One region of the Pradoshia sp. Z4_20 genome, then DNA from elsewhere that is predicted to be linked to it. Evidence: riboswitches for the same ligand, from Rfam matches in the RefSeq annotation. Region 1 holds a riboswitch; each other region holds the start of a gene.
What was found. A riboswitch is a leader RNA that binds a small molecule or an ion and turns the genes downstream of it on or off. The one in region 1 is predicted to bind S-adenosylmethionine.
Positions count from the first base shown of each region.

Region 1 (4,684 bases):
GAATCTACTTGGGTGTCCATTATCCGAGTGATGTAATTGCAGGGTATATTGCAGGATGTGCATGGCTTGCTATCATTGCTACTGTATTTACGTTTGGGGAATATCGGAAAATAAAAGGTTCGAAATCGTAATAGGCTGTCCATAAGCCATAATGGCTTATGGACGGCTATTTTTTATGGAAATCTTGGCTGTCTGAAAATAACAAAAGGTTTCTAAGGAAATATTTGTTATAATAATTTATAAAGAAAAATTCTGGAATAAGTAAACAAGGGGATTTTAGTATGATTGATTTGATTATTGGGTTGTTAATCAATGGGTTAGTAATAGTTGCGTTTTTAAACATCAACAAATTTAATGCCCAAAAACTAAAATTATCAATAGTAAGTCTTATATCAACTATTATTGTTGTAGTTGTTCCTACCTTAGGTTATCGATTTGATAAGAGTATTGGTGATTATTATTTCGGTTTTCCTGCTGATATTTTAGTTTATCATGGTGGAATGCTGTTTTCTTTAGTCTCGTTTGGCTTTTTGTTTAACTTCTTTTTCTTTTATTGGGTGTTTAAACTAATAGTTAAATTAGGAGTGCTTATTAGGCCTGTGAACAAGGGAAATTATTGATGTTATTTAAAAGGGGTTGCTTAGGCTGCTCCTTTTCTTATAGTGTTAGCATTTCGCTTAAAGCAGCTAAAGTTAGGTTACTTCAGTGTGGAATAAAAGTTCAGTAAAACTGAAATAGAGATTAACAATGTTAAGTAAGGATAGCTGAAAGAGAGAAATATAATTTTTAAGGTAATATTAATTGATAATCCAATGGTGGTGAATAAGATTGGAACCTAAATGGCTAGAATGGGCTAAACAGCTTCAATCCATTGCCCAGGCAGGACTAACCTATTCTAAAGATGTGTATGACTTAGAAAGATTTGAGATGATAAGAAATATAAGTGTTGAAATATTGACTCAGCATACAAATCTGGAAAATAAAACAATAAAAGAACTTTTTGCAAATGAAACAGGGTATGCAACACCAAAAGTTGATATTAGAGCTGTTGTATTTAGAGAAAATAAAATTTTAATGGTGAGAGAAAATCATGATGGAGATTGGTCATTACCAGGAGGCTGGGGTGATATTGGATTAACTCCGGGTGAAGTTGTGGTTAAGGAAGTAAAAGAGGAATCAGGTTTTGATGTTAAAGCGAAAAAAATAATAGCTGTTCTCGATAAAAAATGTCATCCTCATCCACCATCCCTTTATCACGTCTATAAAATATTTATCCAATGTGAAATCATAGGCGGGAAACCACAAGAGGGTATCGAAACAAATGCAGTTGAATTTTTTGCGGAAAATGAACTGCCATCTTTATCGCTAGCCAGGAATACTGTATCGCAAATTGAATTAGCGTTTAAGCATTTATATAATCCACAGGAACCTGTTTATTTTGATTAACTATTCCATTTATTGGTATTTATTCGAAAAGGATTAATGCCTTTTTGTGTTGAATTTCGTATGGCAGAAGAGGTTCAGGATAACGGAAATGAATTTTCATAAGAATATAGGAATTGATAAAAATCGATTTAATAGGAGAAATACTAGTTGGATAACGGCGACAACAAAAGAAAATAAAAGAGATTAAGTAGCAAGAGATATGGATATTCAATTACCTTGAAAAGACAACCAGAGTCATTATGTTATCAATAACATATATGGTATAATTTTCATACAACTACTTGGTGCGGGTGGTATGCACCTTCTTTTCCTTATATAAAGGAGAAGGGAGGTGATATACTTATGGATTTTCTAATAGCTCTGGCAAAAGATGTAGCAATGATCTTTTTTACGACCCTTGCTGCTGGCATCGCCACGCGATTCGCCAATCTTCGGCTAAAGGGCAAACGAAAAACCACCCCGCGCCGACCAAAGCATAAGGGTGGTTCCTCTAAGAACTAAACTATTTGCATACCACTCGCTCTATAGTTGTACCAGGGAGTATCCAGCTCTCTGGTTTTTTAATATATGTGTATATGTTTATAATATACCCTAAATAATAGAAATTCAATCAAAACTGATGGAGGAGCTTATGGTTTTTATAGGTTGAAAAGGGTCAGATAGAAAGAGTGTCTAAGCTTGAGTGGAATTTCTAATATTCATAAAAAGGGCTATTTGATGGCTGTGACATTTATAGATAAGCACGGTTTGAGTGGTTTCGTTTGAACCTTAATAGACTTAAAGCCTGTATTAGTTAGCACCTCTCTAATCTCTTCGGCAAAGGCATGAGCCTGTTCTTCGGTTGCTTCTTCCTGCCTTGGCTGCACGGTTATAGTCAATTTGCCATTTTCTTTTAATAAAGAATGTATTTTTTGAATACAAGCCTCTTGATCTTCCCATAATGGATAGCTATTTACACTAAATATTTTATCGTACACCATTGGATTGGGAATCCCGAGAACAGTTCCATTAAACAAACGAAGCTGATTGCGGTTGAGTTGTTCTTGATTTCGTTTGCTCGCATTTTTCACCATTTCTTCTGATGGATCGACACCATCTATTTGGATGGTAGGGTACTTCTCAAAAAGCATGTGCATTCCTTCACCTGGGCCAAAACCAACTTCTAGCAGTGTGTCATTTGGGGTAATAGTCAATTGATCAAATGTCCATTCGTATAATTCCTCATTTTCATAGGCCATTATTTTACCTGCAATCTTTCCGAGGACACCAGTTGGATTTTTAAACTGATTCGTTATTATTTCCTTCATCTAACATCACTCCTACCCCATACATACCCAAAATACTAAATCGTTAACTCTTTTGGATTAATTATCAAAATAGATTGAAATAACTGAAAATTTATAGTAAATTAAGTAAATATATAATTTCATATTCTTATCTAGAGAGATGGAGGGACTGGCCCGTTGAAATCTCAGCAACCTGGATGGTAATCCAAGGTGCTAAATCCAGCAAGCAATGCTTGAGAGATGAGAGACCTTAGGAAAGAGGGCTTTCATGATGAAAGCTCTTTTCTATTAGTCTGTTTTCCTCATCAGAGACATTAACCAACTAATTAGGGGGAAAGACAGTGAAACTACTGGAAACGTTAAATGAAAAAATTCTAGTCGCAGATGGGGCGAGTGGAACACTTTTATATTCATTTGGAATTGATAGTTGCTTTGAAGAGCTTAATTTGACAAACCCCAATCAGATCAAAAAGATGCATAGAAGTTATATTGAGGCTGGTGCTGATGTGATTCAATCGAATACATTCGGCGCAAATTTTCATAAATTAAAGCGCTATGGTCTCGAAAGGGAAGTTTCTCAAATTAATAGAGCCGGAATGAAAATAGCGAAAGATGCGGCTGATCCAAACACATTCATCATCGGCACGATTGGCGGCTTGCGGAGCTTTAGGAAATCAGAATTAACACTAACGGAAATTAAGGGATATTTCGATGAACAGCTGACCGCTTTATTGGAAGAAAAGCCGGATGGCATTTTACTTGAAACCTATTATGATTTAGACGAATTATTAACGGTAATAGAGTCGGCTAGAAAAATGAGTGATCTTCCTCTTATCGCGAATATTTCTCTGCATGAAACAGGCCTTTTGCAAAATGGTATGCATGTCAGTGAGGCGTTTTCTCTTATGAAAAAAACAGGCGCTGATGTGTTAGGCATCAATTGTCGGATGGGTCCATATCATATGATTCGCTCCTACGAAGAAGTACCTTTATTGGAAGATACCTATTATGCGGCTTATCCAAACGCCAGCTTACCTGATTTATCAGATGGAAGATATGTCTATTCGACAGAAGCGGATTATTTCATTAATAGTTCAAGGCAGCTTGTGAAGCAGGGGGTCCGGCTGCTAGGTGGATGCTGTGGTACAACTCCTGCCCATATTCAGGCCATTCGTAAAGGAATCGAAGATCTTCATCCTGTAAAGGTGAAAGATTTTGTAGCCAAGCCGAAGCATCAGCCTATATCATATGAAATCATTCAATATAAACGAAAAGGTCCAGATACAATTTCAGGTAAGGCAAAAAAACAAACGACGGTTATCGTGGAGTTGGACCCGCCAAAGACGTTCGGCCTGGAGGATTTTTTAATAGGAAGTCGCTACCTATTAGATTCGGGTGCCGATGCGATTACACTTGCGGATAATTCATTGGCGTCACCGAGAATATCCAATCTTGCGGTAGCGTCGATTTTACAATCAAAGTTAAATACGGTGCCTCTTGTTCACTTAACTTGTCGAGATCATAATCTGATTGGCTTGCAATCTCATTTAATGGGCATGCATTCCCTTGGATTATCAGAGGTGTTGGTGGTGACTGGGGATCCTTCAAAAATTGGTGATTTTCCGGGCGCGACTTCTGTATATGATCTTTCTTCAATGGACCTGATTTCATTGGTTAAGCAATTGAATGAGGGGCGCTCCTATTCAGGAAAATCGCTGGGTAGCCGGGCGAATTTCGATATCGCAGCTGCCTTTAATCCAAATGTAAAGTACATAGATAAAGCTGTACAGCGAATGGAAAAGAAAATTCAGGCTGGAGCTGATTATTTCTTAACCCAGCCCGTGTTTAGTATTGAAAAATTAGAGGAAGTATACGCGGCAACCAGGCATATAACAAAGCCGATTTTTATTGGCATTATGCCTTTAACGAGTCACCGGAATGCAGAGTTTTTA
Region 1 is NZ_JBZAJD010000001.1:935,896-940,579, forward strand. It holds gene AC4BHP_RS04570 (phosphatase PAP2 family protein) at 1-131, shown strand, start outside; gene AC4BHP_RS04575 (hypothetical protein) at 282-620, shown strand; gene AC4BHP_RS04580 (NUDIX hydrolase) at 829-1,446, shown strand; gene AC4BHP_RS04585 (hypothetical protein) at 1,789-1,947, shown strand; gene AC4BHP_RS04590 (class I SAM-dependent methyltransferase) at 2,157-2,753, opposite strand; SAM riboswitch class I at 2,878-2,979, shown strand; gene AC4BHP_RS04595 (bifunctional homocysteine S-methyltransferase/methylenetetrahydrofolate reductase) at 3,074-4,684, shown strand, end outside.

Region 2 (4,684 bases), 490 kb from region 1:
AGCCAACAATCATTAAAATAGACAAGGAGATTTGTACATAACTGATAAAATCCTTTAATTTCTCTCCATCAAAATACTTTAAAATAACCAAGTAGATTAAAGCAGTAAGCAAGACTATCCATATATCAATCAATATAATGACCAGCAAAAATAACAGACTAAAGCCAATTCCTTGAGTAACAATAGCAGCAATGAACGCAGGCGCAATAAAAATAAGGGTTATTGTGCCAAGGTAAATAATAATATGTATCAGCTTTGCCACCGAGACCGTTCTCCCATCAACCGGTCTAGACAATAAAATAGACTGATCCCGTATATCAAGCATCACATGGGAAAAATCAGATATTAAAGATGTAATGATAAAAAACATAAATACCGCAAACAACATACTCATTTGGAAAAAATAATTTTCACCCATAATAATAAAAGGAATCAGTATTAGACCCATAAGCGCATAAACCCATAAGGATTTTAAAAATTGATTTGAATCCTTACCTGTATTTCCAGACCCATCATTCATCAAAGTTGGAACTCTTCTGGCATCCATTGTAAGCTTAACCTGAAGAATTCTTCTCATAACCGGATAATCAATTCCCATCCACTGAAAGAGCTTTTGTCCTCTATCCAACACACGCAAACTCATAAATTTTTTCATCTATTAATCCTCTTTAACAACAGATACAATATCTTCGGCAATTGAACGATGCTGTGTAAAACCAGTTAATTGGTTAAAAATTTCTTCAAGAGTTCCTTCCTTGCCAACATCCTGTAATTCTGCAAAGCTTCCATCTGCAACAATCCTGCCTTCATGCAGTAAAATAATTCGATTGCTAATTTTCTCGACGACATCCATGATATGTGAGGAATAAAAAATAGTTTTTCCCTCGCTTGCCAGCAGTCCAAGCAATTCTTTAATGACCATAACGCTATTCGCGTCGAGACCGCTTAAAGGTTCATCTAAAAATAAAATATCCGGATTATGAAGAAGGCTTGAAATTAATAGAACCTTTTGCTTCATCCCTTTTGAATAACTATTTATTCGTGAATCATACATTTCTTCAATATTTAATAGCCTCATTAGTTTAAAAGCCTTTTGGTCAGCCTGCTCATAAGATAAGCCATAAAGCTCACCTATAAAAGTCAAATATTCACGTGCAGTCAATACATCATATAAATCTGCCAATTCAGGCACATAGCCAATTCTATTTTTATAGGTAATCCTATCCTCAGAAAGCTCTTTATCAAAGACCTTCACTGAGCCTGTATAGTCTGTAAGGAGTCCGAGCAATATTTTAACTGTGGTAGTTTTCCCCGCCCCATTGGGACCTATATAGCCAATAATTTGTCCCTTGTTTACATCAAGATTAATTCCTCGAAGTACTTCTTTCGATCCATAATGCATTTGAAGATTGCTAATAGAAATCACCAGTTCAGCCATTTTCATTCTCCCCAAAGACCCATTTTGGTATAGTATATCAAAACGGGTCGTTAATTTGCATAATTTTCTAATTTATCCTTTTTAGGTATTACTTCTGGAATCCTTCATGATGCACCTAAATGCCTGTAAAGTTCAAATTTCTAATAACCTAAACCGATAATGATTCAAAAGCTTGAATAAGATCATCAATCAAATCATTCGCATGCTCTATCCCAACAGAATAGCGCAGCAAACAATTACAGACTCCATTTTGTGTACGCACTTCCTCAGGGATATCCGCATGTGTTTGTGTAGCAGGGTACGTCATTAAACTTTCTACTCCACCCAGACTTTCAGCAAAAGATATGATGCGAAGGCTTTTTAAAAATGGATTGATCCATTCCTCTGATTTCAGCCGGAACGATATCATCCCCCCTTTACCAGGATAAAGGACATCTGTCACTTCTTCTCTTTCTCTTAAAAATCGGCTGATTATCTTAGCATTTTCCTCATGCTGCCTCATCCTTAGGCTCAATGTTTTCATTCCCCTCATCACAAGCCAGGAGTCAAATGGCGGCAGTACAGCGCCTGTTGCATTTTGATATTCTTCTAGGCGCGCACCAACCTCTTTACTCTTTGAGACAATTAATCCAGCCAATACATCATTATGTCCTGCTAAATATTTGGTGGCACTGTGGACAACGATATCTGCTCCCTGCTCAATCGGTCTTTGCAAAATGGGTGTATAAAACGTATTATCCACAAGGAGCAGTAGATTGTTAGATTGGGTCAGTTGAGCAATTTCTTTAATATCCATTTCCTGCATAAGCGGATTTGTCGGTGTTTCTATAAAGAAGGCCTTCGTATTTTCCGTAATGGATTCAGCGAAATCTTCATATGTATGGCAATAGTTAAACTTGATGCCATACGTCTTCCATATTTGCTCAAATAACCGATATGTCCCTCCATACAGATCGGCAGAGACGGCTATTTCATCACCTGGAGAAAATAAACATAGCAATGAGTGAATGGCAGCCATACCTGAACTAAAGGCAAATCCCTGTTTACCACCCTCTAGCTCGGCAATTGCTTCCTCTAATAATTTTCTGGTTGGGTTTCCTGTTCTTATGTAATCAAACCCTGTTGATTCCCCTATTCCGTTATGGCGATAGGCTGTGGAAAAATAAACTGGCGGATTAACAGTACCTGTTTGTGTTTCACTTCGATTGCCTATTTGAGCTAAGAGTGTTTCGATTTTAACTGTTGTCATATGTATGACCCCTCTCTCTTTATTAATCCCCGAAATACAGTTACTCTGATTTACCTTCATCCGGCTCTAATTTGCCATCAAAGTTACGAATTACTTACATCCACTCATTTTCCCAGTGAATAAAAATATGCTTAAAAACGAAAAAAGTCTTCAAGAAGAAGACTTTTCATTAGAGTGAGTCCCTTCTTATCGGCCAGGAATGATTGTTCCTGCAGGAATTAGCACCTTTCCATATTGGCGGTTGCTGAGACTTCACAGGGCCTGTCCCTCCATCTCTCTTGATAAGATTTTTCAGAATATTTATTTAACTATAAATTTACAGTCCTACTGCTAAAAAAGCAAGTTATTTCTGCCTTTATTGTCCAACTTTTTAACAAAGGTATATAATAAATCTATACATAAAAAGGAGTGATTCGGAACCATGAAAGCCAATGGCCAGGAAATTTTCCAGTACATAAAAGACCTTGTATCCATTCCAAGTCCGAGCGGCTATACAACGGAAGTAATTGATCATGTAGCACAGTTTTTACAATCTCAAGGAATACCTGCAGTAAAAACAAATAAAGGTGCCCTATTGGCAACAATCAAGGGACAGGATGATTCAAAGCACCGTTTTCTAACAGCCCATGTAGATACATTAGGTGCTATGGTGAAAGAAATCAAACCAAGCGGGCGTTTAAAATTATCGATGATCGGCGGATTTCGTTGGAATTCTGTTGAAGGCGAATATTGTAAAATCCATACAGCTGAAGGTAAAACGTTTACAGGGACGATTCTTTTAAATCAAACTTCTGTCCATGTTTATCAGAAAATGGGAGATATTAAACGCGAGGATGCAACGATTGAAGTTCGAATTGATGCTGTGACAAAAAGCAAGACGGATACAGAAGGTCTAGGTATTTCTGTAGGTGATTTTGTTTCCTTCGAGCCCCGTGTTGAACTGACAGACAATGGATTTATTAAATCCCGTCATTTAGATGATAAAGCGAGTGTCGGCATACTGATGTATATCATTAAACAGTTAAAAGAAGAAGGCATCACTCTCCCCTATACGACCCACTTCTTAATTTCAAATAATGAAGAAATAGGCTATGGCGGAAACTCCAACATTCCTGCTGAAACTGTTGAATACCTGGCTGTAGATATGGGAGCAATTGGAGAAGGACAATCTACGGATGAATACAGTGTTTCCATTTGTGCAAAAGATTCTAGCGGACCCTATCATTATGGCCTGCGTCAGCATTTAGTCGAATTGGCAAAGCAACACAAGATTGATTACCGTGTAGATATATATCCTTTTTACGGATCTGATGCTTCTGCTGCCATCCGTGCCGGCTATGATATCATACACGGATTAATTGGACCCGGCATTGATGCTTCACATGCTTTTGAAAGAACCCATATCAGCTCTATTGAATATACTGCCCAGTTAATCTGGAATTACTTACAATCAGAATTAGCCTAATTTCATACTAAACGTTAACCCATCACCATTTAAGTGATGGGTTTTTATTATAATAACCGTTTGATTTTTCCATAAGCAGCCTTGGCTTCAGCATATCCTTGATTGTACAGCTTTTTCAGCTTTTTAGGGTTACGCTCAACACGGCTGACATCTGATTTCACTAATGGACGAATAATGACGACAAGTCCCTTTTCTTCTTGTTCCTCCAAATAGCGGATCGTGTCATTGTAAACGATATGCCGTTTGCGAAGAGCCTTTAGCAGCCCTTGATAGTTCTTATATTTTCTTTTTCCAAGCCAATCAAGCGACGATGCTTTCATATAGCCTTTATTCCCAGTAAGCACAACGATATTTTTCGTATTCCCGTCTGCTTGAGATTTTTGTATCGGTATTGGATCGGCAACACCGCCATCCAGCAGCATTCTTCCATCATAAGAGATTTCCGGAGCAAAAAAAGGAATCGAACTGGATGCGCGCAGAATCGTTGTAATATCTTTTATTAGGTGCTCTTTTCTATAGTATACAGGTTCGC
Region 2 is NZ_JBZAJD010000001.1:447,257-451,940, reverse strand. It holds gene AC4BHP_RS02180 (ABC-2 family transporter permease) at 1-655, opposite strand, end outside; gene AC4BHP_RS02175 (ABC transporter ATP-binding protein) at 659-1,444, opposite strand; gene AC4BHP_RS02170 (methionine biosynthesis PLP-dependent protein) at 1,587-2,687, opposite strand; SAM riboswitch class I at 2,871-2,975, opposite strand; gene AC4BHP_RS02165 (M42 family metallopeptidase) at 3,109-4,152, shown strand; gene AC4BHP_RS02160 (patatin-like phospholipase family protein) at 4,200-4,684, opposite strand, start outside.
Region 2: it holds a riboswitch for S-adenosylmethionine, as region 1 does, so the genes downstream of both, AC4BHP_RS02170 (methionine biosynthesis PLP-dependent protein) here and AC4BHP_RS04595 (bifunctional homocysteine S-methyltransferase/methylenetetrahydrofolate reductase) in region 1, are expected to answer to the same signal.

Region 3 (4,684 bases), on a different contig from region 1:
TCATTCCGGCAATAACGCCGTCTACTTGATTGGACTCTAGTGCTTGTACGGCTGCATTAAATCCAAGCGGCTTAATTTCTACTTCAAACCCTTGATTTTCAGCTATAGCATTGAGTAAATCGATATCTATACCTACAAATTCGCCATTCGTTTCCTGGAATTCAAATGGGGCAAATGTAATATCTGTTGCAATCTCATATTTTTTTCCTTCTGCTTTCGTGTTTAAAGCCGGGAATATAAATGAAGCAATCATGACAATAGCCATTGCTATTAGGAATGTGAATTTTGAAAATTTCTTCATTGTGAACCTCCTTCATATAAGTAACGTTTAAAAACCCTCTATATCCAATTGGGGCGGGTTAAAAGGGATGTTTTAATCTTATAACAGAATGTATGTATCTCTATGAGTATATATAAAGATACGGTTTTTTGGCAATCAATACTTACCAAATAATATTAGATTACTATAAGATTTCCATTTATTTGTTGTGAAGAAAAAGATGTAATAAAGGGTGGAGAAATAAAAAAAGAGCAGTATTATACGTATTTAATCTAATAAAATATATAGAGATTTGTAAATGGAAAGTACTTCCTAAATGTTATGTGAAAATAATCTAACTCACATATTAATACTGATTATGTATGGAAAACAGCTGAGAATGCTTTAACCATGTAAGTGTATCTTAAGCAAATTTTAGTTCTGAAGAATGAATTCTAAAGTATATTTCCATTTGTGCTCTAATTCTTTTGGAACTACATCCAGTATGGGTATTGATCTATAGAATTTAACTCCAAAGCCCTCCTCTTAATAATGTAAACACTACCTATTATGAGTATTTATGACTAATTTTATTTACCCTATTCAACACGATTCTAACTATATATTTAACAATAATTTAAATATGGGTAATAAAATTAGTCCAGTTGTTAAAAAATAGATCAATCCTCGAGTGAGGATGATCTATTTTCTTCAGTATATATTATTGTAAATTCTTAATTGTAATACCGTTAACAGGTAAAAAGTTTTCCCCGGTATCCAGGTACGTTACAGATACCTCATCGTTTTCCTGCAGATATATGATCAAAGGATCCTTTTCAGAGGACATATTGTAGCTTTGTCCATTATCCAGAAGGAACGAAACGACGGTATATTCACCTGATTTTTCTTTATAGACTCTGATAACTTTCCCATCGATTTTCTTCTCAACACTTGTGGAGGTGCCGTTAACCGTTCCGCCGCCTTTTTGAAGTGCTGTTTTGTATAGCTTTAAGGCTTCATTTGGCGTTGACCCATATGCTGTTATTTCAGGATTGGCAGCAGATACAATGAAATAATTTTGTAGGAATCCATTTGAATCCAGGACTCCTGTTAACCAACTGGCTTCACCGTAAAAATTATAGATGATGGGCATTTCTCCTTCCCATTTCTTTTCTATAAACTTCTTCTCGATAATTTGCAGGGCACCCTGTGAATCCATGTAGGATTCCTCCATATTACCTGTATAATAGACAGCTTTACCTGTCCTGGAATTTGTGAGCGCATAGCCGAGCATAGAATCGACGCCTTCTTTAGGACTCGTGAAATCAGTGAAATAATACATATCTCCATTTTCATCAAAGATCGGACTTACATTCGCTTCGGTACCCTCATCAGAAGGCAGTTTAACATCTGATTTTCCAAATAGGCTGTTCCAATAGCCATGAATATAATTTCCGAAGTAGCTGTTTTGTGTACTGACGACTTCTGGTGCAACGGCACCATCAATAAATTCGGGCGCTTCAGAAAGGGAATAAGAGTTGGACTTCCCAGTTTTGGCATCCATCACCACAACACCTTTTACCTTAAAGCCATTTCTGGCAGAGACAAAATCACCATAAGAGCGAATATAAAATGGCGCGCCATTATCATCTACTTCAAGCTGTGAATCCCCATAGAATATGTAGGATGGATACTGTAGACGAATACGGCGCTCTGTTTCTTTATTGAAGAATGCAGAAGGAGTGTAGATCATTTCTGCATCAACAAATTTTGGGTTGGCTGATGAATCTGTAGCACTCAATATAAAGTAACCAGGAGTTTCTTTCCCTTTCAGCCATTTGAAGAATCCTGAAAATTCGACTGGAGCAATATAAACATACTCACCATCTACTTTTTGGATTTGTAAATTCCCTAATTCGTAGTAGCTCGTATTTGGTACCTGGCCAAATGCTTTTTTCATTTTATTGCGCGCGTATTGAGGAGGCACGCTGGCCGGCTTTTTATTTTCATCAAATGTTTGAATTTCTTCTTTGATGTCCATTTTAGCTATAGTATACTTTTCATCGGCATTGAACAGAAATGCCGTTAAAAAATAGAGACCGACAAGCAAACTACCTGCAAATAAAATACCCTTAATGGTTCTCTCCATACCCGTAGCAAGCATTGAACCCAGCAAGGTTAGTATGATGACAAAAATCCAAAGAGAAGAGATAGTTTGATCCAATAGGGTGAAGTAATAAAATAAAAATGCTCCAATCGTGATTAATGCAGCTAAGCTGACAAAAACAAGCAGTTTTGTTTTCCCCTTCATATGGATACGTAATTTTTCATTATTTTTGAATGGCACAAGAATAAGTGCCGATATAATCCCAATGATAATGGAATAGATGAAGATATTTCCCACAAAGTACCCCTCCTTATTTTTTCTATAATTTACCTTAATATCCTATACGAATAACTGGCCAAAATGATTCATGAATTGGAAATATTCATGAATTTTAGTTGCTGTAACTTGATTTAGGATATTCTTTATTATAAATCAAAAATATTTTAAATATTATAAATTATTATTGACATTGCTAAACAAGATAGGATATAGTTGGAAACATCAAATTTAATTGAATAGCAAGCGATTCTTATCGAGAGAAGTGGAGGGATTTGGCCCTATGATACTTCGGCAGCGGATTTTTACTATGGTAAAAATACTGTGCTAATTCCAACAAACATCTGTTTGAGAGATAAGAGGAAGCTTTAAGCGAACATATTTCTACTTGTCTTTTTATGTATATGTTCATACAAAGCCTCTTCTGTCTAATGACAGAAGGGGCTTTTTGCATTTCGAATTTTTTAGGCCTGGAGGAGAGAACATGATTGAGTTTCGAAACATAAAAAAGTCATATCAAGCAAATGGTCAAAGCGTAGATGCTCTGAGAGGCGTTCATTTAACGGTTGAAAAAGGGGATATTTTTGGAGTGGTAGGATACAGCGGGGCCGGGAAAAGTACACTTTTGCGTTTAGTTAATATGCTTGAACGGCCTACTGAGGGGGAGGTCCTTGTGAATGGTAAATCGTTTGCCAGTCTCAAAGCAAAGGAATTAAGGGCAGAGAAAAAGAAAATCGGGATGATCTTTCAACATTTCAATTTACTTCAATCTAAGACGGTATTTGATAATGTAGCGATTCCATTGATACTATCCGGCGTTCGTAAAGAAACGATTCAAAATAGAGTTCGAGAATTACTGGAGTTCGTGGGGTTATCAGCTAAGGGTCGAAGTTACCCGGATGAATTGTCAGGGGGACAGAAGCAGAGGGTTGGAATTGCGAGAGCTCTGGCCACGAATCCATCTATCCTGCTATGTGACGAAGCTACATCGGCATTGGATCCGCAGACGACCAGGGATGTTTTAGAGCTATTGAAAAAAATAAACCGAGAATACAATATAACAATTTTGCTTATTACACATGAAATGTCGGTGATTAAAGAGATATGCAATAAGGTCGCTGTCATGGAAAATGGGAGGGTTGTTGAGCAGGGTCCTGTTCTTGATATTTTTTCCAAGCCAACCACTGAGGTTGCCAAGCGGTTTGTTAGAACAGTCATTCACGACGAGATTCCGCAGAGCTTTTTGAAATCCTTAAAGGAGAATAAACCAGCAGTTTGGAAACTTAATTTTTTGGGATCTTCGTCTGGCAAGCATCTACTTTCAACAGTGGCGAAAAGTTTTGATGTCCATTTAAGTGTTCTTTCTGCCAATATTTCTGAAATACAGGAAACCCCTTTTGGGAATTTAATCGTTGAGGTCATCGGTGAAACAGAAGAAATAAAGAAGGCGATCCAATACATAGAGAGTGAGGATGTGCTCTTGCAGGAGGTTAAGCTATCATGAATGAACAGTTTTTAGGAATGGAAATTACACTTGAACAGTTACTGATTGGATTCAGTGACACACTCTATATGGTTTTCTTCTCCTTACTATTCGCGGCCGTGATTGGATTGCCTTTAGGGATTTTACTCGTCATAACGAGAAAGGGTCACATTCTGGAGAATAAGTGGGTGTTTAATATATTGAACCCAATCATTAATATTTTACGCTCGGTTCCCTTCATTATTTTATTGGTGGCTTTGATTCCATTTACACGATTGGTTGTTGGATCGGCGATTGGAACGAATGCCGCCATTGTACCGCTTGTATTTTATGCAGGTCCTTATATTGCCAGATTGGTTGAAAATTCATTATTGGAAGTTGATAAGGGAATTATTGAAGCAGCTCAGTCAATGGGCGCGACTGAATGGCAGATCATTTTTCGGTTTTTAATACCAGAGGGACTTAGCTCTCTTGTTTTAACCTTTACAACAGCAACTATTGGGCTGGTTGGAGCCTCAGCAATGGCAGGGGCAGTAGGAGCTGGAGGAGTTGGAGATCT
Region 3 is NZ_JBZAJD010000006.1:120,152-124,835, reverse strand. It holds gene AC4BHP_RS14180 (amino acid ABC transporter substrate-binding protein/permease) at 1-301, opposite strand, end outside; gene AC4BHP_RS14175 (YrzE family protein) at 981-2,663, opposite strand; SAM riboswitch class I at 2,893-3,004, shown strand; gene AC4BHP_RS14170 (methionine ABC transporter ATP-binding protein) at 3,127-4,146, shown strand; gene AC4BHP_RS14165 (methionine ABC transporter permease) at 4,164-4,684, shown strand, end outside.
Region 3: it holds a riboswitch for S-adenosylmethionine, as region 1 does, so the genes downstream of both, AC4BHP_RS14170 (methionine ABC transporter ATP-binding protein) here and AC4BHP_RS04595 (bifunctional homocysteine S-methyltransferase/methylenetetrahydrofolate reductase) in region 1, are expected to answer to the same signal.